DNA from 4 places in the Klebsiella quasivariicola genome. Region 1 is predicted to be linked to each of the others. Evidence: predicted binding sites of a transcription regulator. Region 1 holds the regulator's gene; each other region holds the start of a gene.
The links. Region 1 encodes Fur, which represses iron uptake genes when iron is present. Its sites were predicted from a motif close to ATAATAATGAGAACNACTATCAA; they were not measured.
Positions count from the first base shown of each region.

Region 1 (7,376 bases):
TCGGATGCGCTCTCGCCGATATGCAGAGTGTGGCTGGCAATATAGCGATAGAGTTCATCATCAACTTCAATTGTTTTCATCTTAATCCAGTGCGATATCTTTTCTGAATACAAATCGTTGGGATTATAAGTACAAATCCCAACCGCGGATAGCGTCAAACCAGGATGGCGGTAAAACTCAGAAAACTTCTGGGTCTTGCAGCCGGATGGCAGAATGTCCAACATAATACCCTAACCCGACGGAGCGAAAAAAAGAACTTTGCCATGAAATTAAATAGCCGAGCGCAATCTGCACAGAATTCGCACAACCACTCCCCGATCGTGCTGGTCCACGGTCTGTTTGGCAGCCTGGACAACCTGGGCATCCTCGCCCGCGACCTGATCGCCGACCACGATATTGTGCAGGTCGATATGCGCAACCACGGATTATCGCCGCGGTCGCCAGAGATGACCTACCCCGCCATGGCGCAGGATCTGCTCGATACGCTTGACGCGCACCAGATTGAGCGCGCCACCTTTATCGGCCATTCGATGGGCGGCAAAGCGGTGATGGCGCTCACCGCCCTGGCGCCGGAACGCATCAGCGGACTGGTGGCGATCGATATCGCGCCGGTGGATTATCACGTACGCCGCCATGATGAGATCTTCGCCGCTATCCGCGCCGTCAGCGAATCCGCCGCCAGCACCCGCCGGCAGGCAGCGCAGGTGATGCGCGAGCATCTGCAGGAGGAAGGGGTAATTCAGTTCCTGCTGAAATCCTTCGTCGACGGCGACTGGCGCTTCAACGTGCCGGTGCTGTGGGACCAGTATCCGCATATTGTCGGCTGGGAAACCATTCCGGCCTGGCCACACCCGACGCAGTTTATTCCCGGCGGCAACTCGCCCTATGTGACCGATGCCTACCGTGAAGCGCTGCTGGCCCAGTTCCCGCAGGCGCGGGCCCACGTCATCGCCGGCGCCGGACACTGGGTCCATGCCGAGAAACCCGAGGCGGTATTACGCGCGATCCGTCGTTACCTGATGAGCATCGCCGTCTGATTGGCTAAAATATGCCCGACCGCGCCGCAGAATGCCCGCGGTCGTTGGCGCAGCCGTTCGCCTGATGTATGATGGCGCGCTATCTGCGCCGGCTAGAGCCCGGCTGCTTGTTTCCCCGAAGTCACTCAGAATCATGGCAAAAGAACAAACGGACCGTACGACATTAGATTTGTTCGCAAACGAGCGTCGCCCGGGAAGACCGAAAACCAATCCGCTGTCGCGCGATGAACAACTGCGCATCAACAAACGTAATCAGCTGAAACGCGATAAAGTGCGCGGGCTGAAGCGCGTCGAGTTAAAACTCAACGCGGATGCGGTCGATGCGCTCAACGAGCTGGCGGAAGCGCGTAATATGAGCCGCAGCGATCTCATCGAAGAGATGCTGATGACGCAATTAACCGCCCTGCGCAGCCAGGGAAAAGTCTAACTTTCCGCGAAAAACCCGCATTCATGTAGCAGAGTGTGCAGTCGGGCGTGATTGCTGTTTCCGCGCCCTTGCCTGTTCTGCTATGATTGCCGTTATCTATGGGCATCGCGTCCCTACCACATCATTTAAGTTTCAAGAGGTTATTTTACTCATGGCAATCATCGGCATCTTTTTTGGCAGCGACACCGGCAACACCGAAAATATTGCAAAAATGATTCAAAAGCAGCTTGGTAAAGATGTTGCTGATGTTCACGACATTGCCAAAAGCAGCAAAGAAGACCTGGAAGCCCACGACATCCTGCTGCTCGGCATCCCGACCTGGTACTACGGGGAAGCGCAGTGTGACTGGGACGACTTCTTCCCGACGCTGGAAGAGATCGACTTTAATGGCAAACTGGTGGCGCTGTTCGGCTGCGGCGACCAGGAAGACTACGCAGAATACTTCTGCGACGCGCTGGGCACCATCCGCGACATCATTGAGCCACGCGGCGCGACCATCGTCGGTCACTGGCCGACGGCCGGGTATCATTTTGAGGCTTCCAAAGGCCTGGCGGATGACGACCACTTCGTCGGCCTCGCCATCGATGAAGACCGCCAGCCGGAGCTGACCAACGAGCGCGTGGAGAAGTGGGTGAAGCAGGTTGCCGAAGAGCTGCACCTTGAAGAAATCAAAAACGCCTGATGATTAAGCGGCGTAACTATTGAGTTGCGTCGCATTAATAGACAAAAGCAATCAAACTAATAGCTACAAGTTTTTAACTTTTAATCACATATCTGTACAATGTCCTCTGATTCTACGAGGCACGTGACGCAGTTTGTAGCTGGTGCCTCGTTTTTGACAGCAAACCAGGCCTGATGCTTGCAGTTTTCATTTACCAGTGGCAGTTCTATAATGAGACGCATTACGTCGGGTTAATTTCTGTATGACTTCCGTTGAAGGAAGTAGATCGTTTAGCAACAGGACAGATTCCGCATGACTGACAACAATACCGCATTAAAGAAGGCTGGCCTGAAAGTCACACTTCCTCGACTGAAAATCCTCGAAGTGCTGCAGGAACCGGATAACCATCATGTCAGTGCGGAAGACTTATATAAACGCCTGATCGACATGGGCGAAGAGATTGGTCTGGCGACCGTTTACCGCGTCCTTAACCAGTTTGATGACGCCGGTATCGTGACTCGTCATAATTTTGAAGGCGGAAAATCCGTTTTCGAACTGACCCAGCAGCATCACCACGATCACCTGATCTGCCTCGACTGCGGCAAAGTGATCGAATTCAGTGATGACTCTATTGAAGCGCGCCAGCGTGAAATCGCTTCCCGTCACGGCATCCGCCTGACCAACCACAGTCTGTATCTGTACGGTCACTGTGCGGAAGGGGATTGCCGCGAGGACGAACACGCCCACGACGCAGTGGAAAAGTAATTCCCCGCGTCGTCTGCTCTGAAAAGCCAACCTGCCGGTTGGCTTTTTTATGGGCGCTTCTGCCGCGCTTCCCGCTCAGTCCCCTGGGATAACCTTCCTCGTCCCCGCTTTGTCCGGAGAGTTGATATGGAACTTCGCCAGCTACGCTACTTTGTGCGCATTGTGGAAACCGGCAGCATGGGGCGCGCTGCGCTCGATCTCAATATCGGCGTCTCGGCGCTTAGCCAGCAGATCGCGCGCCTGGAAAACGAACTGGCCATTCGCCTGCTGCAGCGGACCTCCCGCGGGGTCACGCCCACCAGCGCGGGCCTTGCTTTCTACTCCCAGGCGCAGCTGGCGCTGCGCCATGCCGATGATGCCATCCTCGCCGCCCGCGAGGCGCGCCTGTCGGGCCACGTCAGCGTTGGCATGGCCCCCAGCACCGCCTCCGTTCTCGGCGTTCCGTTCATCAATGCGATGCGCGAAAGCTACCCCGACGTGCGCCTGCATCTGGTGGAAAGCCTTTCCGGCAATCTGGAACGGATGATCAACACTCGCCAGCTCGATTTTGCTATCGTTTTCCAGCAGGAGAAGATCCTGCGCTGGAGCGCCAGACCGCTGCTGGAAGAGCGCCTGTTCCTGATTGGCAGCCATGCGCTGTTAGCCCCCCTGCAGGATGACCATATCACCCCCGACCAGCTCGCCACCCTGCCGCTGATTATGCCAAGCCAGGGCCACGGCCTGCGCGGCCGGCTGGAGGCGGTTTGCCAGCAGCATCATCTCAGCGTTGAGGTGGTGGCGGAGATTGACGGCCTGGCCCTGCTGATGCAGGCCGTGCGCAGCGGACTGGGCGCCACTCTTCAGCCCGGGGCCGCCATCTCCCATCTCGACCATCAGGCGCTAAGAGTGATCGGCGTCGCCAATCCGGTGCTGAGTCGCCCCAACTTTCTGGTCAGCCTGTCCGATGATGAGCTCACCCCGGCAGGGCTTGCCGCACGGGTAATACTGAGCAAAGTCATGCGTCAGCTGGTGGAGTCTGGCCGCTGGCCGGGCGCTACCCTTTACACCAACTAAACCCCTCTTTAGCACTACGCCATAGCGCTCTGTCGCCGTTACCGCCTACATTCCCATTACAAATTTAACAATTAATTAAATTGTAAGGGAGCCGATAATGGTGGATGTACTGGTGATTGGCGGCGGCAATGCCGCGCTATGCGCCGCCTTAACCGCCCGGGAGGCCGGCGCCTCGGTGCTGCTGCTGGAGGCGGCGCCGCGGGAGTGGCGCGGCGGCAACTCGCAGCACACCCGTAACCTGCGCTGTATGCACGATGCGCCGCAGGACGTGCTGGTCGACAGCTATCCGGAAGAAGAGTATTGGCAGGATCTGCTGCGCGTCACCGAGGGGAACACCAACGAAGCGCTGGCCCGGCTGGTGATCCGTACCTCGTCACAGTGCCGCGACTGGATGCGCCAGCATGGGGTTAACTTTCAGCCGCCGCTCTCGGGCGCTCTGCACGTTGCCCGCACCAACGCCTTTTTTATGGGCGGCGGCAAAGCGCTGGTCAATGCCTATTACCGCAGCGCGGAGCAGATGGGGGTGCAGATCCGCTACAACACGCCGGTGCAGGCCCTGGAACTGCGCAACGGGGAATTTGTTGCCGCGCTGGCAGGCGAGGAACGGATTGTCGCGAAAAGCTGCGTCCTCGCCGCCGGCGGATTTGAATCCAACCGCGAATGGCTGCGCGAGGCCTGGGGGCAGAACGATCGTGGCGAATGGCCCGCCGATAATTTCCTCATCCGCGGCACCCGCTTCAATCAGGGGGTACTGCTCAAGTTTATGATCGACGCCGGGGCCGATATTATCGGCGATCCTTCGCAATCCCACTGCGTCGCCATTGACGCCCGGGCGCCGCTCTATGACGGCGGGATCTGCACCCGCGTCGACTGCGTGTCGCTGGGGGTGGTGGTGAATCGCGATGCCGAGCGTTTTTATGATGAAGGAGAAGATTTCTGGCCCAAACGCTACGCCATCTGGGGGCGACTGGTCGCCCACCAGCCGGGGCAAATCGGCTACTCGATCATCGACAGTAAAGCCATTGGCCACTTTATGCCCCCCGTCTTTCCCGGCGCTCAGGCCAATACTATCCCCGAGCTGGCGCGCCAGCTCGGGCTGGACGGCGAGCGCTTAGCGCAAACCCTCGCCGATTATAATGCCGCCTGTACCCCGGGTGACTTCGATCATACCCGCCTGGATAACTGCGCCACCTCCGGCCTGACGCCGGCGAAAACCCACTGGGCGCGCCCCCTCGATACGCCGCCTTACTACGGTTACGCCTTACGTCCGGGGATCACCTTCACCTACCTCGGGCTCTACGTCGACGACACCGCCGCCGTCCATTTTGCCGGCAAACCCAGCCGCAATCTGTTTGTCGCCGGGGAAATGATGGCCGGCAATGTGCTCGGCAAAGGCTATACCGCCGGCGTCGGGATGTCGATCGGCACCACCTTCGGTCGCATCGCCGGCCAGCAAGCCGCCCGTGCGGCACAGCAGGAGAACCACCATGAAGTCGCTTGAAAAGCTGATCATTGACGCGCAGATCATCACCGAGCCGGAGGCGGAAGTCGAACGGGTGATGCAGGTGTGTAACGCCTGCCGTTATTGCGAAGGGTTTTGCGCCGTGTTCCCGGCGATGACCCAGCGCCTGGCCTTTGGCAAGGCGGATATCAACTATCTGGCTAACCTGTGTCATAACTGCGGCGCCTGCCTGCACGCCTGCCAGTACGCGCCGCCGCACGAGTTCGCCATTAACGTGCCGAAGGCGATGGCCGAAGTCCGGCTGGAGACCTATCAGCATTACGCCCAGCCCGCCGCCTTTGCCAGCCTGTACCGCCGGGCCGGCGTGACCACCGTGCTGGCGCTGATCGCTGGCCTGATCGTCTTTCTGCTGCTGGCGATGGGGCTCAACGGTTCACTGCTGCACCCGCCGCTGGCCGGTGATTTCTACCAGATATTCCCGCATAACCTGCTGGCGTGGATGTTTGGCTCGGTCTTTGTGCTGGCGATTGGCTTACTGATGACCGGGGTGATCCGTTTCTGGCGCGAGATCTCCCCGGGTCAACCGCAACCGATTGATATTGCAAAGGCATCCCATAATGCGCTGACGCTGAAATATCTCGACGGCGGGCACGGGAAAGGCTGCAACGAAGCCGATGACGCCTTCACGCTGATGCGCCGCCGTTTCCACCACTTCACCTTCTACGGCTTTATGCTCTGTTTCGCCGCCACGGTGGTGGCCACGGGCTATCACTATTTCGCCGGCCGGGAAGCCCCCTACCCGTTCTTCAGCGTCCCGGTGCTTCTCGGGACCCTCGGCGGCATCGGCCTGCTGGTGGGGCCGGCTGGTCTGCTGTGGTTGAACCTGCGCCGGTCGCCGCTGCATGGCGATGCGCGACAAAAACCGATGGACCGCGCATTTATCCTGCTGCTGCTGCTGACCAGCTTCACCGGTCTGGCGCTGCTGGCGGGACGGGATACCTCGTGGATGGGTATTTTGCTCGCCGTTCATCTCGGGGTGGTGATGGCCCTGTTTTTAACCCTTCCCTACGGAAAATTTGCCCACGGATTTTATCGCTGTGCGGCGCTACTCAAGTGGGCGATTGAGAAGCGGCGCGGAAAACAGGCGGCAGTCGCAGGCGACTAACCCGCTCCCTCTTACCTCTATAAAAACAAGATAAAGACAATGGAGAGCACCCGATATGACCCAACAACCTACCCGCGCCGGCACCGTCGGCGCTATCCTCCGCGTGACCAGCGGTAATTTTCTCGAACAGTTCGACTTTTTCCTGTTTGGCTTTTATGCCACCTATATCGCCCGCACCTTTTTTCCGGCGGAGAGCGAGTTCGCGGCGCTGATGCTGACCTTTGCGGTGTTTGGTTCGGGCTTTCTGATGCGCCCCATCGGCGCGGTGGTGCTGGGCGCCTATATCGACAGGATCGGTCGCCGTAAAGGGCTGATGGTCACCCTGGCGATCATGGGCTGCGGGACGCTACTCATCGCCCTGGTACCGGGCTATCAGACCATCGGCGTGCTGGCGCCGATCCTCGTGTTAGTGGGTCGCTTGCTGCAGGGGTTCTCCGCGGGCGTCGAGCTTGGCGGGGTGTCGGTCTATCTGGCGGAGATCGCCACGCCGGGCAATAAAGGCTTCTATACCAGCTGGCAATCCGCCAGCCAGCAGGTGGCCATCGTGATGGCGGCGCTGATTGGCTACGCGCTGAACGCCACCCTGGCGCATGAAGAGATCGCCGACTGGGGCTGGCGCATTCCCTTCTTCATTGGCTGTCTGATTATTCCGCTGATTTTCGTGCTGCGCCGCTCGCTGCAGGAGACCGAGGAGTTCCTGCAGCGTAAACATCGCCCGGATACTAAAGAGATCCTGACCACTATCGCCAGGAACTGGCGCATTATTACCGCCGGGACGTTGCTGGTGGCGATGACCACCACCACCT
Region 1 covers NZ_CP022823.1:3,980,050-3,987,425, forward strand. The annotation lists gene seqA (replication initiation negative regulator SeqA) at 1-80, opposite strand, end outside; gene ybfF (esterase) at 264-1,037, shown strand; gene ybfE (LexA regulated protein) at 1,171-1,464, shown strand; gene fldA (flavodoxin FldA) at 1,616-2,146, shown strand; gene fur (ferric iron uptake transcriptional regulator) at 2,438-2,890, shown strand; gene tcuR (tricarballylate utilization LysR family transcriptional regulator TcuR) at 3,017-3,943, shown strand; gene tcuA (FAD-dependent tricarballylate dehydrogenase TcuA) at 4,041-5,444, shown strand; gene tcuB (tricarballylate utilization 4Fe-4S protein TcuB) at 5,431-6,570, shown strand; gene tcuC (MFS transporter) at 6,626-7,376, shown strand, end outside.

Region 2 (7,376 bases), 1.9 Mb from region 1:
AGACGTAGCCCAGACCCCAGACGGTCTGGATATAGCGCGGGTGCGCCGGGTCCTCTTCCACCATGCGGCGCAGGCGGGAGATCTGTACGTCGATGGAGCGCTCCATCGCTGAGTATTCACGACCGCGAGCGAGGTTCATTAGCTTATCGCGCGACAGCGGCTCGCGAGGATGACTCACCAGCGCCTTCAGGACCGCGAATTCCCCGCTGGTCAACGGCATCGGCTCGTCTTCACGGAACATTTCACGGGTGCCTAAATTCAGTTTGAATTTACCAAAGGCGATAACCGCCTCTTCCTGCGACGGCGCACCCGGCAGTTCATTCGCCTGGCGGCGCAGCACCGCCCGGATGCGGGCCAGCAGTTCACGCGGGTTAAACGGCTTCGGAATGTAGTCGTCAGCCCCGATTTCCAGGCCAACGATCCGATCGACCTCTTCACCTTTCGCCGTCACCATAATGATCGGCATCGGGTTACTCTGGCTGCGCAGACGACGGCAGATAGAGAGACCATCTTCGCCAGGCAGCATCAGATCCAGCACCATCAGGTGGAAGGATTCACGGGTTAACAGGCGATCCATCTGTTCGGCGTTCGCCACGCTACGAACCTGGAAGCCCTGCTCGGTCAGATAACGCTCGAGCAGCGCACGCAGGCGCATGTCGTCATCCACAACCAGAATCTTATAATTCTCTTGCATTGTTTGTACTCCCAAAGGTTCACTGCAATAGTCAGTGCGTATTCTCAAAAAAGCCCGGCGCGCTCACCAGCTAAATCTGGTATACATTCCAGGCTAAATTGTTACAAAGCATATTTAACAGCAGGTTAAGTATACATTTAATCATAAGACACAGTATTTATCCTGTCGGTATTATTACGCGCTACAAATTGTGCGCAACGACAGACTGTCAGAAGGTTGAACTCACGATGAAAACGCCGCTGATCACCCGCGAGGGATATGAAAAACTGAAGCAGGAAATGGACTACCTGTGGCGCCAGGAACGCCCGGAAGTGACCAAAAAGGTGACCTGGGCCGCCAGCCTCGGCGACCGCAGCGAGAACGCCGACTACCAGTACAACAAAAAGCGCCTGCGGGAGATCGATCGCCGGGTCCGCTATCTGACCAAATGTCTGGAACAGTTAAAGATAGTTGATTATTCACCGCAGCAGGAAGGCAAGGTCTTCTTCGGCGCCTGGGTAGAGATTGAAAACGATGAAGGCGATATCAAGCGCTTTCGCATCGTCGGCTACGATGAAATTTTTGGCCGCAAAGACTATATCTCCATCGACTCGCCGATGGCGCGCGCGTTGTTAAAAAAAGAGGTCGGCGACCTGGCCATCGTGAACACGCCGGCGGGCGAAGCCAGCTGGTATGTCAACGAGATCGAATACGTAAAATAGACAAGAACTTTCCGAGAGACGCCGGGCGCGGCTGGCATTTTCAGCCGTCAGTCCGTATAACTAGTCCCTGATTTTTGACCCTAAAGATGAATTAAAAGCCATGATGAATGATTCGCTCTGCCGCATTATTGCGGGTGAACTTCAGGCCAGAGCCGAACAGGTAGAAGCTGCCGTTCGCCTGCTTGATGAAGGGAACACCGTGCCGTTTATTGCACGTTATCGTAAAGAAGTCACCGGCGGTCTGGATGACACGCAGCTGCGTAATCTGGAAACTCGCCTCGGCTATCTGCGCGAACTCGAAGACCGTCGTCAGGCGATCCTCAAATCCATCGCTGAACAGGGCAAACTGACCGACGCGCTGGAAAAAGCCATCACCACCACGCTCAGCAAAACCGAACTGGAAGATCTCTACCTGCCGTACAAGCCGAAGCGCCGTACTCGCGGGCAGATCGCCATCGAAGCCGGGCTCGAACCGCTGGCTGACCTGCTGTGGAACGAACCGTCCCACGACCCGGAAGCGGAGGCCGCAAAATATATTGATGCCGATAAGGGCGTGGCCGACAGCAAAGCGGCACTGGACGGCGCGCGATATATTCTGATGGAGCGCTTTGCCGAAGACGCCGCGCTGCTGGCGAAGGTCCGCGACTATCTGTGGAAAAACGCCCATCTGGTCTCCACCGTCGTCAGCGGCAAAGAAGAGGAAGGCGCTAAATTCCGCGACTACTTCGATCACCATGAACCGATCTCCACCGTGCCGTCGCACCGCGCGCTGGCGATGTTCCGCGGTCGCAACGAAGGCGTCCTGCAGCTCTCTTTAAACGCCGACCCACAGTTTGACGAGCCACCGAAAGAGAGCCACGGCGAACAAATTATTATCGATCACCTGGGCCTGCGCCTGAATAACGCCCCGGCGGACAGCTGGCGTAAAGGCGTGGTCAGCTGGACCTGGCGTATCAAGGTGTTGATGCATCTCGAAACCGAGCTGATGGGCACCGTGCGCGAGCGCGCGGAGGACGAAGCCATCAATGTCTTCGCCCGTAACCTGCACGACCTGCTGATGGCGGCGCCCGCCGGGCTACGCGCCACCATGGGACTCGATCCAGGCCTGCGCACCGGGGTGAAAGTCGCCGTGGTTGACGGTACCGGCAAACTGGTGGCCACCGATACCATCTATCCCCACACCGGCCAGGCCGCCAAAGCGGCCGTCGCCGTCGCCGCGCTGTGTGAAAAGTACAACGTTGAACTGGTGGCTATCGGCAACGGTACCGCCTCACGTGAAACCGAGCGTTTCTTCCTCGACGTGCAGAAGCAGTTCCCGAAAGTCACCGCCCAGAAAGTGATCGTCAGCGAAGCCGGGGCTTCCGTTTACTCCGCCTCCGAGCTGGCGGCACTGGAGTTTCCGGATCTCGACGTGTCGCTGCGCGGGGCGGTCTCCATCGCCCGCCGTCTGCAGGATCCGTTGGCCGAGCTGGTGAAAATCGACCCGAAATCCATCGGCGTCGGCCAGTATCAGCACGATGTCAGCCAGACCCAGCTGGCGCGTAAGCTGGACGCGGTGGTGGAAGACTGCGTGAACGCCGTCGGTGTTGACCTGAACACCGCCTCCGTTCCGCTGCTGACCCGCGTCGCCGGCCTGACTCGCATGATGGCGCAGAACATCGTTGCCTGGCGCGATGAGAACGGCCAGTTCCAGAACCGCCAGCAGTTGCTGAAGGTTAGCCGTCTGGGGCCGAAAGCCTTTGAGCAATGCGCGGGCTTCCTGCGTATCAACCACGGTGACAACCCGCTGGACGCCTCCACCGTCCACCCGGAAGCCTATCCGGTGGTCGAACGCATTCTGGCCGCCACCCAGCAGGCGCTGAAAGATCTGATGGGCAACAGCAGCGCGCTGCGCCACCTGAAGGCTGTGGATTTCACCGATGAGAAGTTTGGCGTCCCGACGGTCACCGACATTATCAAAGAGCTGGAAAAACCAGGCCGCGATCCGCGTCCGGAGTTTAAAACCGCGAAGTTCGCCGATGGCGTGGAGACCATGAACGACCTGCTGCCGGGGATGATCCTGGAAGGCGCCGTCACTAACGTCACCAACTTCGGCGCGTTTGTTGATATCGGCGTTCATCAGGACGGACTGGTACACATTTCGTCGCTTTCCGACAAGTTTGTTGAAGATCCGCACACCGTGGTGAAAGCGGGCGACATCGTCAAGGTCAAAGTCATGGAAGTCGATCTGCCGCGTAAGCGTATCGCCCTGACCATGCGCCTCGACGAGCAGCCGGGCGAGAGCTCCTCCCGCCGCGGCGGTGGCCAGGATCGTCCGCAGGGCAACCGCCCGGCCGCCAAAGCCGCCAAACCCCGCGGACGCGACGCGCAGCCTGCGGGTAACAGCGCGATGATGGATGCCCTCGCCGCGGCGATGGGTAAAAAACGCTAATCATCCCTCCCTGCCCCTTTTTCAGGGGCAGTTTTTTTCATAACCAGGCCATCGCCATCACGCACAAAACAGGTTCAGTTATTTCTGATAATCTGCTTTTATTCCACGCCTGAAAGACAGCGAAATTAATATTTTCATTTCGTTAACTTAAGAAACCTTAATTAAACATTAGATCGACGAAATAATATTTCGCGCATTTTCGATCACAGACGAATTTTGCGGCACGTCAATAAAAAAGTGATTTCCGCTTTAAAAATAGCGTTGATCGCATCATATGTATTGATGATAAAAACCATTCTCATTATCATCGGTTTCAGCGTGTTTTTTCCTTTTTTCGTTGGCTATGGTCTCCGGCGCGACGACATCCCGCCGCCCGGTCAATTCATTTTCGGTTAGCGATACACAAGTAGGCCCTATGCAATTCACACCTGATAGTGCGTGGAAAATTATTGGATTCTCCCGCGATATTAGCCCAGCATACCGTCAGAAATTGCTCTCCCTCGGCATGCTGCCCGGTTCCTCTTTTCATGTGGTTCGCGTGGCGCCGCTCGGCGACCCTATTCATATCGAAACCCGACGCGTCAGTCTGGTATTACGCAAAAAAGATCTCGCCTTAATCGAACTGGAAGCGGTTGCACAATAACGGCTGGCCCGGCACAAGAGTCTGAAATATGAAAAAATTAACCGTTGGTTTAATTGGTAATCCTAATTCCGGCAAGACCACTTTATTTAATCAGTTGACCGGCGCGCGTCAGCGCGTGGGCAACTGGGCCGGGGTGACCGTTGAGCGTAAAGAGGGCATTTTCGCCACTACCGACCATCAGGTCACGCTGGTCGACCTCCCGGGAACCTACTCCCTGACCACCATCTCTTCGCAGACCTCGCTGGACGAGCAGATTGCCTGCCACTATATCCTGAGCGGCGATGCCGACATGCTGATTAACGTGGTCGACGCCTCTAACCTTGAGCGCAACCTCTATCTGACGCTGCAGCTACTCGAACTGGGGATCCCCTGCGTCGTTGCGCTGAACATGCTGGATATTGCCGAAAAGCAGCAGGTGCGTATTGATATCGATGCTCTCGCCGCCCGCCTCGGCTGTCCGGTCATTCCGCTGGTTTCGACCCGCGGTCGCGGGATCGAAGCGCTGAAGATCGCTCTCGACCGCCACCAGGCCAACAGCGATATTGAGCTGGTCCACTATCCGCAGCCGCTGCTGCGCGAAGCTGACCTGCTGGCGCAGCAGATGTCGGCGCAGATCCCGGCCCGCCAGCGGCGCTGGCTGGGCCTGCAGATGCTGGAAGGTGATATCTACAGCCGGGCCTATGCCGGCGACGCCGCTGACAAACTGGATATCGCTCTGGCGAACCTCAGCGACGAGATCGACGATCCGGCGCTGCATATCGCAGACGCCCGCTATCAGACCATCGCTGCCGTTTGCGATGCCGTCAGCAACACCCTGACCGCCGAGCCAAGCCGCTTCACCGCCGCGATGGACAAAGTGATCCTCAACCGCTTCCTCGGGTTGCCGATTTTCCTCTTTGTCATGTACCTGATGTTCCTGCTGGCAATCAACATTGGCGGCGCGCTACAGCCGATTTTCGATGCCGGCTCGGTCGCGATCTTTGTGCATGGCATTCAATGGCTGGGTTACACCCTGCACTTCCCGGACTGGCTGACCGTGTTCCTCGCCCAGGGGATCGGCGGCGGTATCAACACGGTGCTGCCGCTGGTGCCGCAGATCGGCATGATGTATCTGTTCCTCTCCTTCCTTGAGGACTCCGGCTACATGGCGCGCGCCGCCTTTGTCATGGACCGGCTGATGCAAGCCCTCGGCCTGCCGGGGAAATCCTTCGTTCCGCTGATTGTCGGTTTCGGCTGCAACGTGCCGTCGGTGATGGGTGCCCGTACCCTTGACGCCCCGCGTGAGCGTCTGATGACTATTATGATGGCGCCGTTTATGTCCTGCGGCGCGCGGCTGGCAATCTTCGCCGTCTTCGCGGCCGCCTTCTTCGGGCAGAACGGCGCGCTGGCGGTCTTCTCGCTCTACGTGCTGGGCATTGTGATGGCGATTCTCACCGGCCTGATGCTGAAGCACACCATTATGCGCGGTGAAGCCTCGCCGTTCGTGATGGAGCTGCCGGTGTACCACGTCCCGCACATCAAGAGCCTGATTATCCAGACCTGGCAGCGCCTGAAAGGCTTTGTGCTGCGCGCCGGGAAGGTGATCGTCATCGTCAGTATCTTCCTCAGTGCACTGAACAGCTTCTCACTGAGCGGTAAAGTCGTCGACAACATCAACGACTCCGCGCTGGCCTCGGTGAGCCGGGTCATTACCCCGGTGTTTAAGCCGATCGGCGTGCATGAAGATAACTGGCAGGCCACCGTCGGCCTGTTTACTGGCGCGATGGCGAAAGAGGTTGTAGTGGGTACGTTGAACACCCTCTATACCGCCGAAGATATCCAGAACGAGGACTTCAATCCGCAAACCTTCAGCCTCGGCGAAGAACTGCTGGCCGCCGTCGACGAAACCTGGCAGGGACTGAAAGACACCTTCAGCCTCAGCGTCCTGGCCAACCCCATCGAAGCCAGCAAAGGCGATGGTGAAATGGCCACTGGCGCCATGGGCGTGATGGGCAGTAAATTTGGCAGCGCGGCGGCGGCATACAGCTACCTGATTTTCGTCCTGCTCTATATCCCCTGCATCTCGGTGATGGGCGCTATCGCCCGCGAATCGAGCCGCGGCTGGATGACCTTCTCCATTCTGTGGGGTCTGAATATTGCCTATTCGCTCTCGACGCTCTACTACCAGACCGTCAGCTTTAGCGATCATCCGCGCTACAGCCTGGTATGTATCCTGGCAGTAGTGTTGTTCAACGTGGTGCTCTTCGGCCTGCTGCGCCGCGCGCGCAGCCGGGTGGACGTCTCCCTGCTGGCCACGCGGAAAACGCCAACCTCCTGCTGCGCCAGCCCGGCTGGCGATTGCCACTAAGGAGGGCCTGTGGCGTCGTTAATGGAAGTCCGCGATATGCTGGCCCTGCAGGGCCGCATGGAGGCAAAACAGCTCAGCGCTCGCCTGCAGACGCCTCAGCCAATGATTGACGCCATGCTTGAGCGAATGGAAGCCATGGGTAAGGTGGTACGGATCAGCGAAACGAGCGAAGGCTGCCTTTCAGGCAGCTGTAAAAGCTGTCCTGAAGGAAAAGTCGCGTGCCAGCAGGAGTGGTGGGCGCTGCGATGAAAACAGCATGGCCAGAATAGCGTGAGATATCAGTAAAAAACGGGCCTGCTGGCCCGTTTTTTATGACTGGATTATTTATAAACGTCAGCGTTAGCGTGAACGGTTTTTTCGTTTTTCTGCCCGGCAATCACCACAAAGTACTTCCCGCCCAGCTCATCCGCTTTTTTAGACAGATCGCGGCGGGCGTCCATCGGCGAGGTGGTCCTTGAGGTCGTGATGCTGCCGACCTTGGTCAGGTTCATCTTCGCCACATCTTCTTTTTGGATCTCTTTCGCAGCGAACGCGCCGAAAGACAGGGTGCCTATCACCAG
Region 2 covers NZ_CP022823.1:366,172-373,547, reverse strand. The annotation lists gene ompR (osmolarity response regulator transcription factor OmpR) at 1-694, opposite strand, end outside; gene greB (transcription elongation factor GreB) at 922-1,395, shown strand; gene B8P98_RS01755 (Tex family protein) at 1,496-3,826, shown strand; gene feoA (ferrous iron transporter A) at 4,242-4,469, shown strand; gene feoB (Fe(2+) transporter permease subunit FeoB) at 4,498-6,816, shown strand; gene feoC ([Fe-S]-dependent transcriptional repressor FeoC) at 6,826-7,065, shown strand; gene B8P98_RS01735 (YdgH/BhsA/McbA-like domain containing protein) at 7,137-7,376, opposite strand, start outside.
Region 2: a site for Fur is predicted at 4,112-4,134, ahead of feoA (ferrous iron transporter A). Genes of this name have one in related genera too.

Region 3 (7,376 bases), 1.4 Mb from region 1:
TGTCGTGGCTGGCGACAGCGACCACCGGAATACGGTTGCCCTGCGGGCAGATCCAGTGACCAATCACATTGCCGGGGTGGGTCGGCTTTCCGAACCACGCCAACGGCGCGCCGGTCCAGTTCAGCAGCGTCTCATCCCAGCTGTCGCTGTTAATGTTGACCAGCTGGGTGGTGGTGGCGTTGGTATACTCCCAGTTCAGATTGCCGGTCAGGCGGAAGCTGAAATAGTCGGGGATCAGCAGGGCGTGGGCGGCCTGACTGACCAGCTCCGGCTGCTGCTCCACCAGAGCGCGCAGCTGATAAAGGGTGTTAAACGGCAGAAACTGAATACCGCTGCGGCGATAGATTTCCGCCCGGCCCAGCTGCGCTTCAGCGTGACGCAGCAGGCCCTGGGTGCGGTCGTCACGATAGGAGATCGGCAGCCCGACGCGCTGACCCTGCTTATCCAGCAGGACATAATCCACTCCCCAGGTATCGATGCCGATACTGTCGATCAGAATGCCCTGCTCACACACTTTCTCCAGCCCGCGGCGGATCTCGCCTTCCAGGCTATCCACATCCCAGCAGTCGAAGCCGTCTACCTTCTGCAGGCTATTGGTGAAGCGGTGCATTTCGCGCAGCGTCAGGGCGCGCGGCCCGGACTGATAGCTGGCGAGCATTACCCGCCCGCTGGAGGCGCCTAAATCGACGGCGACACAATGACGAATACTCATGGAACGATCCTTCTTAAAATCATTGTTCGCAGTCTAAAAAAGGCCGCTTACTGACACCTTCTCATTACGGACAGTGCAAACTGGCCGCTGGCAAGAAAGCAAAGGTGACCGTGAGGGACATCACAGTTTGCAGTTTTAGGGGGTGGCGAGGGGGATGTGATGGCGTCCGCAGTTCCGCATCTTTCCGGCTGATTCTTGAAAAAGCGGCAGGATTTACGAATTTCGCGGTCAAAAATTGAAGGCCGGATAGCCAACCCTTCATTACTATCAGCCGGTGACTGATAATTTTTCTCATTACGAGGGTGGTATCATGACCATATTGCACAGTACGGATTTCTTTAAGGCCGGGATCTCGACGGTGGCTATTGAACCCCGCCTCCCTCAGTCGGCCTTTCCGGAACATCATCATGATTTCCATGAAATAGTTATCGTGGAACAGGGATCGGGTATTCACGTCTTCAATGGCCAGCCCTATACCATTGGCGGCGGTTCGGTCTGTTTTATCCGCGATCACGATCGCCATCTTTACGAGCACACGGACAATTTGTGTCTGACCAATGTGCTCTATCGCGCGCCGGATGCGTTTCGCTTTCTCGCCGGGGTCAGTCAACTCCTGCCCCAGGAGCAGGAAGGGAACTACCCGTCGCACTGGCGGGTGAATCAGACCGTCCTGCAACAGGTGCGGCATATCGTGGCGCAGATCGAGGCCGTGGGGAGCGACACGGATACCCATGCTGTCGCCAGCCGTGAGATCCTGTTTATGCAGCTGCTGGTGCTGTTACGTAAAAGCAGCCTTGCGGAAGAGGCCACCAACAACGATGCGCGCTTGAATCAACTGTTGGCCTGGCTGGAAGACCATTTTGCGCAGGAGATCTGCTGGGAGGAGGCGGCGGCGCAGTTTTCGCTGTCGCTGCGTACCCTGCACCGCCAGCTGAAGCAGCAGACCGGCCTGACGCCCCAGCGCTATCTTAATCGGGTGCGCCTGATGAAGGCCCGCCACCTGTTGCGCCATAGCGATGAAAGCGTGACTGATATCGCTTATCGCTGCGGCTTTGGCGACAGTAATCATTTTTCGACGCTTTTTCGCCGCGAGTTTGACTGGTCACCGCGCGATATCCGCCAGGGGCGCGACGCCATTCTTCAGTAACGCGAGAAGAGTCAACGTATTGCGGACTAAAAACGCGAATAATGTGCCGTTATCCGCGTTTGGAGTGTGAGCCGTGGCCGGTCTGATTCTACGTAAAGAGGAGTTTTTCCCTTCCGCCACGCAGGCGGTGGCGGTGGCCGACCGCTATCCGCAAAATGTCTTTGCCGAACATACCCATGAGTTCTGCGAGCTGGTGCTGGTGTGGCGGGGCAACGGGCTGCACGTCCTTAACGATCGCCCCTGGCGCATTACCCGCGGCGATCTGTTCTATATTCGCGCCGAAGATAAACACTCCTATGCTTCCGTTAACGATCTCGTTCTGCAGAACATCATCTATTGCCCGGAGCGGCTGCAGCTCAATTTCGACTGGGCCGGGGCGATCCCTGGCCTTTTCGGCACGCCGTGGAAGCCCCACTGGCGCATGGGCAGCACCGGTATGGCTCAGGCGCGCCAGGTGATTAGCCAGCTTGAGCATGAGTGCGCCCGGCGCGACGCGCAGGGAAATGCGATGGCTGAGCTGCTGTTTGCCCAGCTGGCGCTGACGCTGCAGCGCCATCGCTACGCGACGGATGATCCGGCGGCGACGCAGCGCGAAGCATTGCTCGACAAACTGCTGGCCGCGCTGGCGGCCAGCCTTAGCCGCCCCTTTGTTCTGGAGCGTTTCTGCGAGCAAGAGGGCGGCAGCGAGCGGGCGCTTCGTCAGCAGTTCCGCCAGCAAACCGGGATGACCATCAATCACTATTTACGCCAGCTGCGGATCTGCCACGCGCAGTACCTGCTGCAGCATACCGAGCGCTTAATCGGCGATATCGCCATGCAGTGCGGCTTTGAGGACAGTAACTACTTTTCGGTGGTTTTTAGCCGGGAAATCGGCATGTCGCCGGGGCAGTGGCGGCAGCGCAGTCGCGCCGCCGCCTGAAGGCCGTTATTGTCTGTCTGATGACCCGATGGTTAACTGGCCATTCCCAGACCGACGATATTGGCGGCGATGATAATCACCACGCAGCCGAGGCTCAGGACGCTCACCGGACGGCGGCCGGCATTGTTCCACTCCTTCAGTACCAGGCCCACCACTCCGCCGCACAGCACGTAGAAGCTCATGTGCAGCATCCAGCTCATATAGTCATACTGCGCCGGAATGCTGGCGTGGCCCCAGGCATAGAAGAAGAACTGGAGATACCACATCAGACCGCCGAGGGCGGAGAGCAGAAGGTTGCTGATGATAAGCGGTTTTGCCAGCGAGAAATCGGCTTTGACTGACAGGTTCTTCACTTTCGCCAGACGAATAAAGCAGAAGCCAAGATTGACCAGCGCCCCGCCGCCCATAATGACTACATAGCTTGGCAGCGCAGCGTACAGCGGGTCGACGCCGAGCGCTGCGGCGGCATCATGCATCGGTTTGGCGGCGTTCATCGCGAACGACATCCCTGCCGAGAAGATGCCGCACATCACCGCCAGCAGAAGCCCTTTCTTCAGATTGAACTCTTCGGCTTTAATGCCCATTTTACGCTCTTTCAACTGGCCCGCGCGGGTGACGATGCCGACGCCAATCACCGCCACCAGCACGCCGAGCAGCGTCATTTGACCGCCCTGGGTGTGCATCAGCACTGCAAACTGACCGTTAATAATGGGCGTCATCAGCGTGCCGACAATCAGCGTGATACCAATGGCGATGCCAATCCCCATCGACATGCCGAGATAGCGCATGGTCAGGCCATAGTTAATATTACCGATGCCCCACATGGCGCCGAACAGAAAGACCGGCAGCAGCGTGGAGGCGCTAAAAGAGCGGTAGTAGGCCCAGAAATCGGGTAACAGCGTGGCGCTGATGGCCCAGGGCAGGATCAGCCAGGAGACAATCCCACCAACCGACCACATGGTTTCCCACGACCAGTGTTTTACTTTCTTGAACGGGGCATAGAAACAGGCGGCACTGGCGGCTCCTATCAAATGCCAAAAAATACCCATCGTAATCGCGTGGTTCATTGATTTTATCCTCATCTTTTTTTATCGGAGACGGCGGCTTCCGATGTGATGAGTGTAAAAATTGGCCGCTTTGGCCGCCTTCAAGTCCTTGCCACAGGATGGCGAACCCTGGCAACTACTGACTTAATTAGTTGTTCTACATCACAAAACGGCGGGTATTTCTTCTGGTTATATCCATATGAAAAATACGGCATTGATAAGCATTTTCAATACCATTTAATTAACTATAATGGACAAACTGCTTACGCGGCGTTAACACTTGAGCCGCTCGACAATAATGGAGATGATTATGAGCTATACCCTGCCATCCCTGCCGTACGCTTACGATGCTCTGGAACCGCACTTCGACAAGCAGACGATGGAGATCCATCACACTAAACACCACCAGACCTATGTGAACAACGCCAACGCCGCGCTGGAAAGCCTGCCGGAGTTCGCTAACCTGTCCGCTGAAGAGCTGATCACCAAACTGGATCAGCTGCCGGCTGACAAAAAAACCGTACTGCGTAACAACGCGGGCGGCCACGCGAACCACAGCCTGTTCTGGAAAGGCCTGAAAACCGGCACTACCCTGCAGGGCGATCTGAAAGCGGCTATCGAGCGCGATTTCGGCTCCGTAGACAACTTCAAAGCGGAATTTGAAAAAGCCGCTGCGACCCGTTTCGGCTCTGGCTGGGCGTGGCTGGTACTGAAAGGTGACAAACTGGCCGTTGTCTCCACGGCTAACCAGGATTCCCCGCTGATGGGCGAAGCCATTTCCGGCGCTTCCGGCTACCCGATCCTGGGTCTGGACGTATGGGAACACGCTTACTACCTGAAATTCCAGAACCGTCGTCCGGACTACATCAAAGCCTTCTGGGACGTGGTGAACTGGGACGAAGCTGCAGCGCGTTTTGCCGCCAAAAAATAAGGTTGCATTGCGCTAAGAGAGAAGCGAGTCTGATGACTCGCTTTTTTTATATCTGTAGCAAGGAGAGCAGCCATGCATTATCCGGTGAATGTCTTTATCGGCAAAATCAGGGATTACGCGGGCAGTCGCCCCAGCGCGATCGGTAAAATCCAGGTTGATGGCGAACTGCTGCTTGGCGAACGCGGTCTCGAAGGGGACGAGCAGGCGGAGAAAAAAATCCACGGCGGTCCGGACCGCGCGCTGTGCCACTATCCGCGCGAACACTATGCCGACTGGATCCGTGACTTCCCCCAGCAGGCCGAGCGGTTCTGTGCGCCGGCGTTCGGCGAAAACCTCTCCACCACCGGGCTTACCGAGCAAAACGTCTATATCGGCGATATCTTTCGCTGGGGCGACGCGCTGATTCAGGTCACCCAGCCGCGATCGCCGTGCTTCAAGCTCAACTTTCATTTTGCGATCAATGATATGGCTCAGCTGATGCAAAACAGCGGAAAAACCGGCTGGCTGTACCGGGTGATTGCCGGAGGGCAAGTTTCCAGCGATGCGCCGCTCAAGCTGGTTTCCCGGCTGAGTGATGTCAGTGTTCATGAGGCCGGGGCGATTGCCTGGCAGATGCCGTTTGATGATGACCAGTATCATCGTTTATTGTCGGCAGCGGGCCTGTCGGTGAGCTGGAGCAGAACCATGCAGAAACGGCGTTTAAGCGGCAAGATCGAGGATAATTCGCGGAGATTATGGGGGAAATAATTCCCCCCTATTGCGTATTTCCGGGGAAGCTCCCGGCTTAGCGCAGCGTAAGCCGGGATAGCATCAGGTTCTTTTATACAACGGCAGCCAGATTGTTAAACGCAGACCACCCAGCGGGCTGTCGTCGGCCTTCACCCAGCCGCGGTGCTGCTGAATAGCGGTTTCGACAATTGCCAGCCCCAGGCCGGTACCGCCGGACTCGCGGTCGCGCGCCTCGTCGGTTCGGTAGAATGGCCGGAAAATCTGTTCGCGATCCTCCGGGCTGACGCCCGGGCCGTCGTCGTCCACGTTAACCGTAATTCCGTCTTTGTCCACCGAGAAGCTGACGGAAATCTTCGTGTGCGAGTAACGCAGGGCGTTGCGGACGATATTCTCCAGCGCGCTTTCCAGCGCATTAGGGTTACCGTACAGCGGCCATGGGCCCGGCGGATACTCAACGGTGAAAGATTTCCCCATCTGCTCGGCTTCAAACGCCGCATTGTCCAGCACTTCCCCCCATAGCTGATTGGCTTTCACCGTCTCGCTGACCAGGGCGTTTTTCGCCTGATTGCGCGACATCACCAGCAGGTCGTTGATCATGCTGTCCAGCCGGTGCGCTTCGGTTTCGATACGCTCCAGCTCTTTGCTCTCACCGCTGCGGCGGCGCAGCAGGGCGGTACCCAGCTGCAGGCGCGTAAGCGGCGTGCGCAGCTCGTGCGAGATATCGGACAGCAGCCGCTGCTGGCTGGTCATCATCCTTTCCAGGGCGGTGACCATCTGGTTAAAGCTGGCGCCAGCGGCTAAAAACTCCTGCGGCCCGGCTTCCAGCTCCGGATGCTGCCGCAGGTTACCCTGGGCAACTTCATCGGCGGCATTTTTCAGCTTACGCGCCGGTTTCGCCAGGCTCCACGCCAGCCACAGCAGCAGCGGGGCGCTGACCAGCATCGTGACGATAAGCAGCAGCAATGGTCGATCAAACAGCAGGTTGATAAAGTCGGATTGTGAGGTGCTGGCGGGACGAATCAGATAGAGCTGATAGTTATCCTCGCCGTCCCTGACGGAAAACGGGCCCACCATTTCCAGGCGGCCATAGCGTTTTTTCTGCGGATGATCGGCATTATCGGCCTGGCCGATAAAGTTACGAATGATCTGCATCTCGTTGCGTTCTGCGCCGATCACGCGGCCTTCGCTGGTCACCAGCAGCAGGCGTTGTCCCGGTGGCGCCCATTTATCGATGGCGCGAAACAGACGGCGCCACCACATCAGGTCGTTTGGCGGATCGGTCGCCAGCTCGGCCTCGACGTGCTGTTCGATCATAATGCCCTGACGCTGCTCGCTTTCCAGCAGCTCGGTCATCTGCCGGGAATCCAGTTTGGGCAACATCAGCACCAGCATCAACACCAGCGCCAGCGTGAGCCAGAAGATGGCGAAGATGCGTGCAGTCAAACTTCCAATCATGAAGCGGAAACCATCAGATACCCGCGACCACGCAGCGTTTTAAACCACGGATGACCATCTTTACGCTCCGGCAGCTTACGCCGCAGATTGGAAATATGCATATCGATAGCGCGGTCGAACGGCGTCAGGCGCTTGCCTAACACTTCCTGACTTAAATGCTCACGGGACACCACCTGGCCGAGATGCTGCGCTAACAGATAGAGCAGGGTGAACTCGGTACCGGTGAGCTCCAGCGTCTGACCGTCGAAATTGGCTTCCTGACGGCCCGGATTGAGACTTAAGGCATCCACTTCCAGCGTTGGCGATCCGGCTTCGGTCGTCTGCTGCTGCTCGCTCCAGTGGGAACGACGCAGAATCGCGCGTATACGGGCCACCAGCTCGCGATCGTTAAATGGTTTAGGCAAATAGTCATCCGCGCCCAGTTCGAGGCCGAGAAC
Region 3 covers NZ_CP022823.1:5,421,498-5,428,873, reverse strand. The annotation lists gene rhaB (rhamnulokinase) at 1-712, opposite strand, end outside; gene rhaS (HTH-type transcriptional activator RhaS) at 1,023-1,859, shown strand; gene rhaR (HTH-type transcriptional activator RhaR) at 1,933-2,778, shown strand; gene rhaT (L-rhamnose/proton symporter RhaT) at 2,811-3,845, opposite strand; gene sodA (superoxide dismutase [Mn]) at 4,135-4,755, shown strand; gene yiiM (6-hydroxyaminopurine reductase) at 4,828-5,502, shown strand; gene cpxA (envelope stress sensor histidine kinase CpxA) at 5,566-6,939, opposite strand; gene cpxR (envelope stress response regulator transcription factor CpxR) at 6,936-7,376, opposite strand, start outside.
Region 3: a site for Fur is predicted at 4,039-4,061, ahead of sodA (superoxide dismutase [Mn]). Genes of this name have one in related genera too.

Region 4 (7,376 bases), 410 kb from region 1:
CGAGAAATGGTTGATACGGCTCTTCCGCCGGGGAACCCGCTTCATCGCTTTCATTAGCGGCGCCGTTCAGAAGCGCCGGCAGCTCAGGCAGCGTCTCGTCGTTCTCCAGTTTTTCCAGATAGTTGAAGATGGCCTGTTTAATCAGCCAGTGCGGCGTGCGGTCAATACGGCTCGCGGCGGACTTAATGCGCTCGCGGGTTGCGTCGTCAAGCTTAACACCCATGGTGGTGGTGCCCATGCTCAGAACTCCTGTCATTTATCGTTAGGCTTATGCGGTTGCAGGGAAATATCCACTATGTTGCAACTTTGTGCAACCTTGTTAATTATGGCTTGTGACGCAAGCCGTGAAATGGCGGATTTGTTAAAAATAACACCTAAAATAGCAGAATTTTAACCCCGTGCTCATAGGGTATTTGTATGCGTGAGTTAACACTTTTGTTTGGTGCAACCTTTAAAAACGTGAGAGAGTGCAACCTCTCATAAATTGACGTTTTGCGCTGTCGGGTTTTCGTGTAAATGCTGTGTTAAATCATTTGTGAAAAACCGAAGCTTCCGTCAGGATACGGTCGCCCAATTAAACAATGCGCCATTACCCCGTTCCGGTAGTGGAAAAAAACGACGAAGTTGGACGCTGTCGATAAAAATTCTGGAGACTTTGCATGGCTATTAGCACACCGATGCTGGTGACATTTATTGTTTATATTTTTGGTATGGTATTGATAGGGTTTATTGCCTGGCGTTCGACCAAAAACTTCGATGATTATATTCTTGGGGGAAGAAGTCTGGGGCCATTTGTGACCGCGCTTTCCGCAGGGGCGTCGGATATGAGCGGCTGGCTGCTGATGGGCCTGCCGGGGGCGATTTTCCTCTCCGGGATTTCCGAAAGCTGGATCGCCATTGGCTTAACGCTGGGGGCGTGGATTAACTGGAAGCTGGTGGCCGGTCGCCTGCGCGTGCATACCGAGGTGAATAATAACGCCCTGACGCTGCCCGATTATTTTACCGGCCGTTTTGAAGATAAAAGCCGGGTGCTGAGAATTATTTCGGCGCTGGTTATTCTGCTGTTCTTTACCATCTATTGTGCCTCGGGAATTGTGGCGGGGGCGCGTCTGTTTGAAAGCACCTTCGGTATGAGTTATGAAACCGCGCTGTGGGCCGGGGCGGCGGCAACGATTATCTATACTTTCGTCGGCGGCTTCCTCGCCGTCAGCTGGACCGATACCGTGCAGGCCAGCCTGATGATTTTTGCCCTGATCCTCACCCCGGTGATCGTCATTATTTCCGTCGGCGGCTTTGGTGATTCGCTGGAAGTCATTAAGCAAAAGAGCATCGAAAATATCGACATGCTTAAAGGGCTGAACTTCGTGGCGATTATTTCGCTGATGGGCTGGGGACTGGGCTATTTCGGCCAGCCGCATATTCTGGCGCGCTTTATGGCGGCGGATTCGCACCACAGTATCGTTCACGCGCGTCGCATCAGTATGACCTGGATGATCCTGTGCCTGGCGGGTGCGGTGGCGGTCGGCTTCTTTGGTATCGCCTACTTCAATAACAACCCGAGCCTGGCGGGCGCGGTGAACCAGAACGCCGAGCGCGTGTTTATCGAACTGGCGCAAATCCTGTTTAACCCGTGGATTGCCGGGATCCTGCTGTCGGCGATTCTGGCGGCGGTGATGTCCACCCTGAGCTGTCAGCTGCTGGTCTGCTCCAGCGCAATTACCGAAGACCTGTATAAAGCGTTCCTGCGCAAAAACGCCGGCCAGAAAGAGCTGGTGTGGGTGGGCCGTATGATGGTGCTGGTGGTGGCTCTGGTGGCGATTGCCCTGGCGGCCAATCCGGAAAACCGCGTGCTGGGTCTGGTGAGCTACGCCTGGGCTGGCTTCGGCGCCGCCTTTGGCCCGGTGGTCCTGTTCTCGGTGATGTGGTCACGCATGACCCGTAACGGCGCGCTGGCCGGGATGGTGATTGGCGCCCTGACCGTGATCGTCTGGAAGCAATTTGGCTGGCTGGGCCTGTATGAAATTATTCCGGGCTTTATCTTCGGTAGCCTGGGAATTGTGGTCTTCAGCCTGCTGGATAAAGCGCCGTCGGCCAGCATGCAGCAGCGCTTCGCCGAAGCGGATGCCCACTACCATACGCCGGCGCCGGTACGTGCCACGGCTGAATAAGATCATCTGACGTTCACGAGCCCGCCGCTGGCGGGCTTTTTTGTGCCTGTTGCCGGGCTGGAATATTATAACCCTTGCTAATTATTTGAAAATCCGCTGATATTTCCTGACTAATAACAATGAGGATAGCAAAGATGACGTTCAGACAGGGTGCAATGGCGCTGGTGCTGGCAGGGTTACTCAGCGGCTGCGTGGCGGGGGAAAGTTCGTCGACCCGCGCGGCGAAGCCCGGCGCCTGCCCGGCGGATCGGTCCATGGTGCAAACCACGCTTTATTTCGGCCTGAGCCGCCCGGCGGGGAAAGACATCACTGCTGAAGAGTGGCAGCAGTTTGTCGACCGCGACGTGACGCCGCGTTTTCGCGATGGGCTGACGGTGTTTGATGCCCGCGGTCAGTGGCTGGGCCAGAATGGTCAGGTAGTGCGGGAGCAGAGCAAGGCGCTGATGGTGATCCATGGGCATGACGCGCAGAGCGAGGCCGGTATTGAAGCCCTGCGCCAGGGCTATAAATCACGCTTCGCGCAGGAATCGGTAATGCGTGTCGACCAGCCGGTCTGCGTGCAGTTCTGAGTAAACGGCGGGGGCAGCCCCGCCGTTTGTCTTACAGCACCAGCCCGGCGAAGCTGGCGGAAAGCAGGCTCACCAGCGTGGCGCTATACACCAGCCGCAGGCCGAAGCGGGAGACGATATTGCCCTGGGGTTCATTCAGGCCTTTGATCGCTCCGGCGATAATGCCGATCGAGGCAAAGTTAGCAAACGACACCAGGAATACCGAGAGAATGCCGAGCCCGCGAGGGGTCATGCTGGCGGCAATCTTTTGTAGCTCAATCATCGCCACAAATTCGTTCGCGACCAGCTTGGTGGCCATAATACTGCCGGCGTTCAGCGCATCGCTCAGCGGGATGCCGATAAGCCACGCCAGCGGGTAGAAGACGTAGCCGAGGATCTGCTGGAAGCTGAGACCAAACAGGGTGGCGAACAGCGCGTTAATGGCGCTGATCAGAGCGATAAAACCGATCAGCATCGCCAGAATAATCATCGCCACTTTAAAGCCGGCCAGAATATATTCCCCGAGCATTTCAAAGAAACTCTGCGATTCGTGTAGCTTCTCGAGTTTTATTTCCTGCTCGCTGCCCGGCCGCGTCGGGTTAATCACCGACAGCACGATAAAGGTGCTGAACATATTGAGGATCAGCGCCGCGACGACATATTTGGCGTCCAGCATGGTCATATAGGCGCCGACAATCGACAGCGATACGGTCGACATGGCCGTCGCCGCCATGGTGAACAGTCGGCGTGAGGAGAGGTCGCCCAGTACGCCCTTGTAGGCGATGAAATTCTCCGACTGGCCGAGGATCAGCGAGCTGACGGCGTTGAAAGATTCCAGCTTACCCATGCCGTTTACTTTTGATAACAGGGTACCAATCACCCGAATAAAAATCGGCAGGATCCGCCAGTGCTGAAGAATACCAATCAGCGCGGAAATAAACACAATCGGACACAGGACGCCCAGGAAAATAAAGGCTAACCCTTTTTCACTCATGCCGCCAAACACGAAATTGGTTCCTTCGGCGGCGAAACCTAACAGTGAAGCAAAAAAGCCGGAAATATTTTTTACCAGCCACAGGCCGCTTTCGGCGTGCAGGAAAAAGAAGACAAGCGCTATTTCGATAATAATCAACTGGAGAATATAACGAATACGAATTTTTTGTCTGTCATAGCTGACAAGCCAGGCCAGGGCGAGGATCACCACCAGCGCCAGCAGGAAATGAAAAAGTGCAGTCATGTTGTTCTTTTCGCAGGTCAATAAGGCCGCCATTTAGCCATAGCCGCCGCGGCGGGTAAATATCTGGCGTAAAAAATCCTTTGCTTATTCTTTTCCTTCATAACAGGCGAATATTTTCGCAAGTCATTATTTGTCAGCAATTTATTTACAACTAGTCATCATTCTCTGCACATTTCGCTTGTGTTTCTGAGTATTGTAATGATAATCACTATCATAAATATTACCTGTTTTTGCATTCGTTGACGGTGATTTACATTTAAGGGTGTTGGCATGTTTGTCCCATTTCTCATTATGTTACGCGAAGGCCTTGAGGCTGCGCTGATTGTCAGCCTGATCGCCAGCTATCTGAAACGCACCCAGCGCGGAAACTGGATTGCCGTGATGTGGATTGGCGTGATCCTCGCAGCGGCGCTGTGTCTTGGCTTAGGCATTTTTATCAACGAAACCACCGGTGAATTTCCTCAGCGCGAACAGGAACTGTTCGAAGGGATCGTCGCGGTCATCGCGGTGGTGATCCTGACGTGGATGGTCTTCTGGATGCGCAATGTTTCGCGCAACGTCAAACAGCAGCTGGAGCAGGCCGTGGACAAGGCGCTGCAGCGCGGCAATCACCATGGCTGGGCGCTGGTGATGATGGTCTTTTTCGCGGTTGCCCGTGAGGGGCTGGAGTCGGTCTTCTTTCTGCTGGCGGCATTCCAGCAGGACGTTGGCATCTGGCCGCCGCTGGGGGCGTTGCTGGGTCTGGCAACGGCGATTGTGCTGGGCTTCCTGCTCTACTGGGGCGGTATCCGCCTCAACCTCGGTGTGTTCTTCAAATGGACCAGCCTGTTTATCCTGCTGGTGGCCGCTGGCCTGGCCGCGGGGGCGATCCGCGCTTTCCACGAGGCCGGCCTGTGGAACCTGTTCCAGGATACCGCCTTCGATCTGAGTAACGTGCTGTCAACGCATACGCTGTTCGGCACGCTGCTGGAGGGGATCTTTGGCTACCAGGAGGCCCCGAGCGTCAGCGAAGTGACTGTTTATCTGCTTTACCTGATCCCGGCGCTGGTGATGTTTGCCCTGCCGCCGCGGAATAATACGACTGCCTCGCGGGCCGCCTGATCGGGCGCTGCGAGCTTATAAGCGACACTCTACTTACCGAAAGGGATGATCATGATGATTCATTTTCGCCGTAATGCGCTGCGGGTGACTGTGGCCGCGCTGCTCAGCTCTGCATTCGGTGCTCAGGCTGCGGATATCCCGCAGGTGAAAGTCACTGTCAATGATAAACAGTGCGAGCCGATGCAGGTAACCGTTAATGCGGGCAAAACCCAGTTTATTATTCAGAACCACAGCCAGAAAGCGCTGGAGTGGGAGATTCTGAAAGGGGTGATGGTGGTGGAAGAGCGTGAAAACATCGCGCCGGGCTTTACCCAGAAGCTCACCGCGAACCTGCAGCCGGGTGAATATGACATGACCTGCGGCCTGCTCACCAACCCGAAAGGCAAACTTATCGTTACCGGCGCCGCCACCAAAGACGCGGCGAAAGCCGATGCGGTGCTGAGCCTCGGCGAAGCGATCACCGCTTATAAAACCTATGTGACGGCGGAAACCGCGCAGCTGGTCAGCGGTACTAAAGCCTTTACCGACGCGGTGAAAGCCGGCGATATCGAAAAAGCGAAAGCCCTGTACGCCCCAACCCGTCAGCACTACGAGCGCATCGAGCCCATTGCCGAGCTGTTCTCTGATCTTGACGGAAGCATCGACGCCCGCGAAGACGACTTCGAGAAAAAAGCAGAAGATCCGAAATTCACCGGTTTCCACCGTCTGGAAAAAGCGCTGTTTGGCGATAACAGCGTCAAGGGCATGGAAAAATATGCCGATCAGCTGAACAGCGATGTGCTGGAGCTGCAAAAACGCATCAGCGAGCTGGCATTCCCGCCATCAAAAGTGGTGGGCGGCGCGGCAGGATTAATTGAGGAAGTCGCGGCCAGCAAGATCAGCGGTGAAGAAGATCGCTACAGCCATACCGATCTGTGGGACTTCCAGGCCAACATTGACGGCGCGCAGAAAATTGTCGACCTGCTGCGCCCGCAGCTGCAAAAAGAGAACAGCGCGCTGCTGGCGAAAGTGGACGCCAACTTTAAGAAAGTGGACAGCATCCTCAGCAAATATCGCACCAAAGACGGTTTCGAGACCTACGATAAGCTGACCACCGCTGACCGTAATGCGCTGAAAGGGCCGATCACCACCCTGGCGGAAGATCTGGCTCAGCTGCGCGGGATCCTGGGGCTGGACTAAGTCGATGGCACAGCAGAAACCCCACGACGTGAACGAGCCGTCACGTCGTCGCTTACTGAAAGGGATCGGCGCGCTTGGCGGCGCGCTGGCCATCACCGGCGGCTGCCCGGTAGCGCATGCGGCAAAAGCGGAAAGTTCTCCGGGGACGCTCACACCCGACGCGCGCCAGGAAAAGCAGCCATTCTATGGCCGGCATCAGGCGGGCATTCTGACGCCGCAGCAGGCTTCGATGATGCTGGTGGCCTTCGATGTGCTGGCGGCCGATAAAGCCGACCTCGAGCGTCTGTTTCGACTGCTGACCCAGCGTATCGCCTTTTTAACCCAGGGCGGCCCGGCGCCGGACACACCCAATCCGCGGCTGCCGCCGATGGATTCCGGCATCCTGGGGCCGTGGATTGCCCCGGATAACCTGACCATGACCGTCTCGGTCGGCCATTCGCTGTTTGATGAGCGTTTTGGCCTGGCGGATAAAGCGCCGAAAAAGCTGCAGCCGATGACCCGCTTCCCCAACGATTCGCTGGATGCCGCCCTGTGCCATGGCGACCTGCTGCTGCAGATCTGCGCCAATACCCAGGATACGGTGATCCATGCCCTGCGTGATGTCATCAAACATACGCCGGATCTGCTGAGCGTGCGCTGGAAGCGGGAAGGGTTTATCTCCGACAGCGCGGCGCGCAGTAAAGGCAAAGAGACTCCCATCAATCTGCTGGGTTTTAAAGATGGTACTGCTAACCCGGCGAGCGACGACAGCGCGCTGATGGATAACGTCGTGTGGGTGACAGCCGATCAGGACGAGCCGGCCTGGACCGTGGGCGGCAGCTATCAGGCGGCGCGCATCATCCAGTTTCACGTCGAGTTCTGGGACCGGACGCCGCTCAAAGAGCAGCAGACCATCTTTGGCCGCGACAAACACAGCGGTGCGCCGCTGGGGATGAAAAACGAACACGATACCCCCGATTACAGTAAAGATCCTAACGGCGAAGTCATTGCGCTGGATAGCCATATTCGTCTGGCCAATCCCCGCACGCCGGAAACCCAGTCCAGCCTGATGATGCGCCGCGGCTACAGCTATTCGCTGGGAGTCACTAATGCCGGACAACTGGATATGGGGCTGTTATTCGTTTGCTATCAGCACGATCTGGA
Region 4 covers NZ_CP022823.1:3,570,213-3,577,588, reverse strand. The annotation lists gene putA (trifunctional transcriptional regulator/proline dehydrogenase/L-glutamate gamma-semialdehyde dehydrogenase) at 1-238, opposite strand, end outside; gene putP (sodium/proline symporter PutP) at 660-2,168, shown strand; gene B8P98_RS18030 (DUF3574 domain-containing protein) at 2,303-2,737, shown strand; gene B8P98_RS18025 (NupC/NupG family nucleoside CNT transporter) at 2,769-3,953, opposite strand; gene efeU (iron uptake transporter permease EfeU) at 4,224-5,054, shown strand; gene efeO (iron uptake system protein EfeO) at 5,106-6,233, shown strand; gene efeB (iron uptake transporter deferrochelatase/peroxidase subunit) at 6,238-7,376, shown strand, end outside.
Region 4: a site for Fur is predicted at 4,146-4,168, ahead of efeU (iron uptake transporter permease EfeU). Genes of this name have one in related genera too.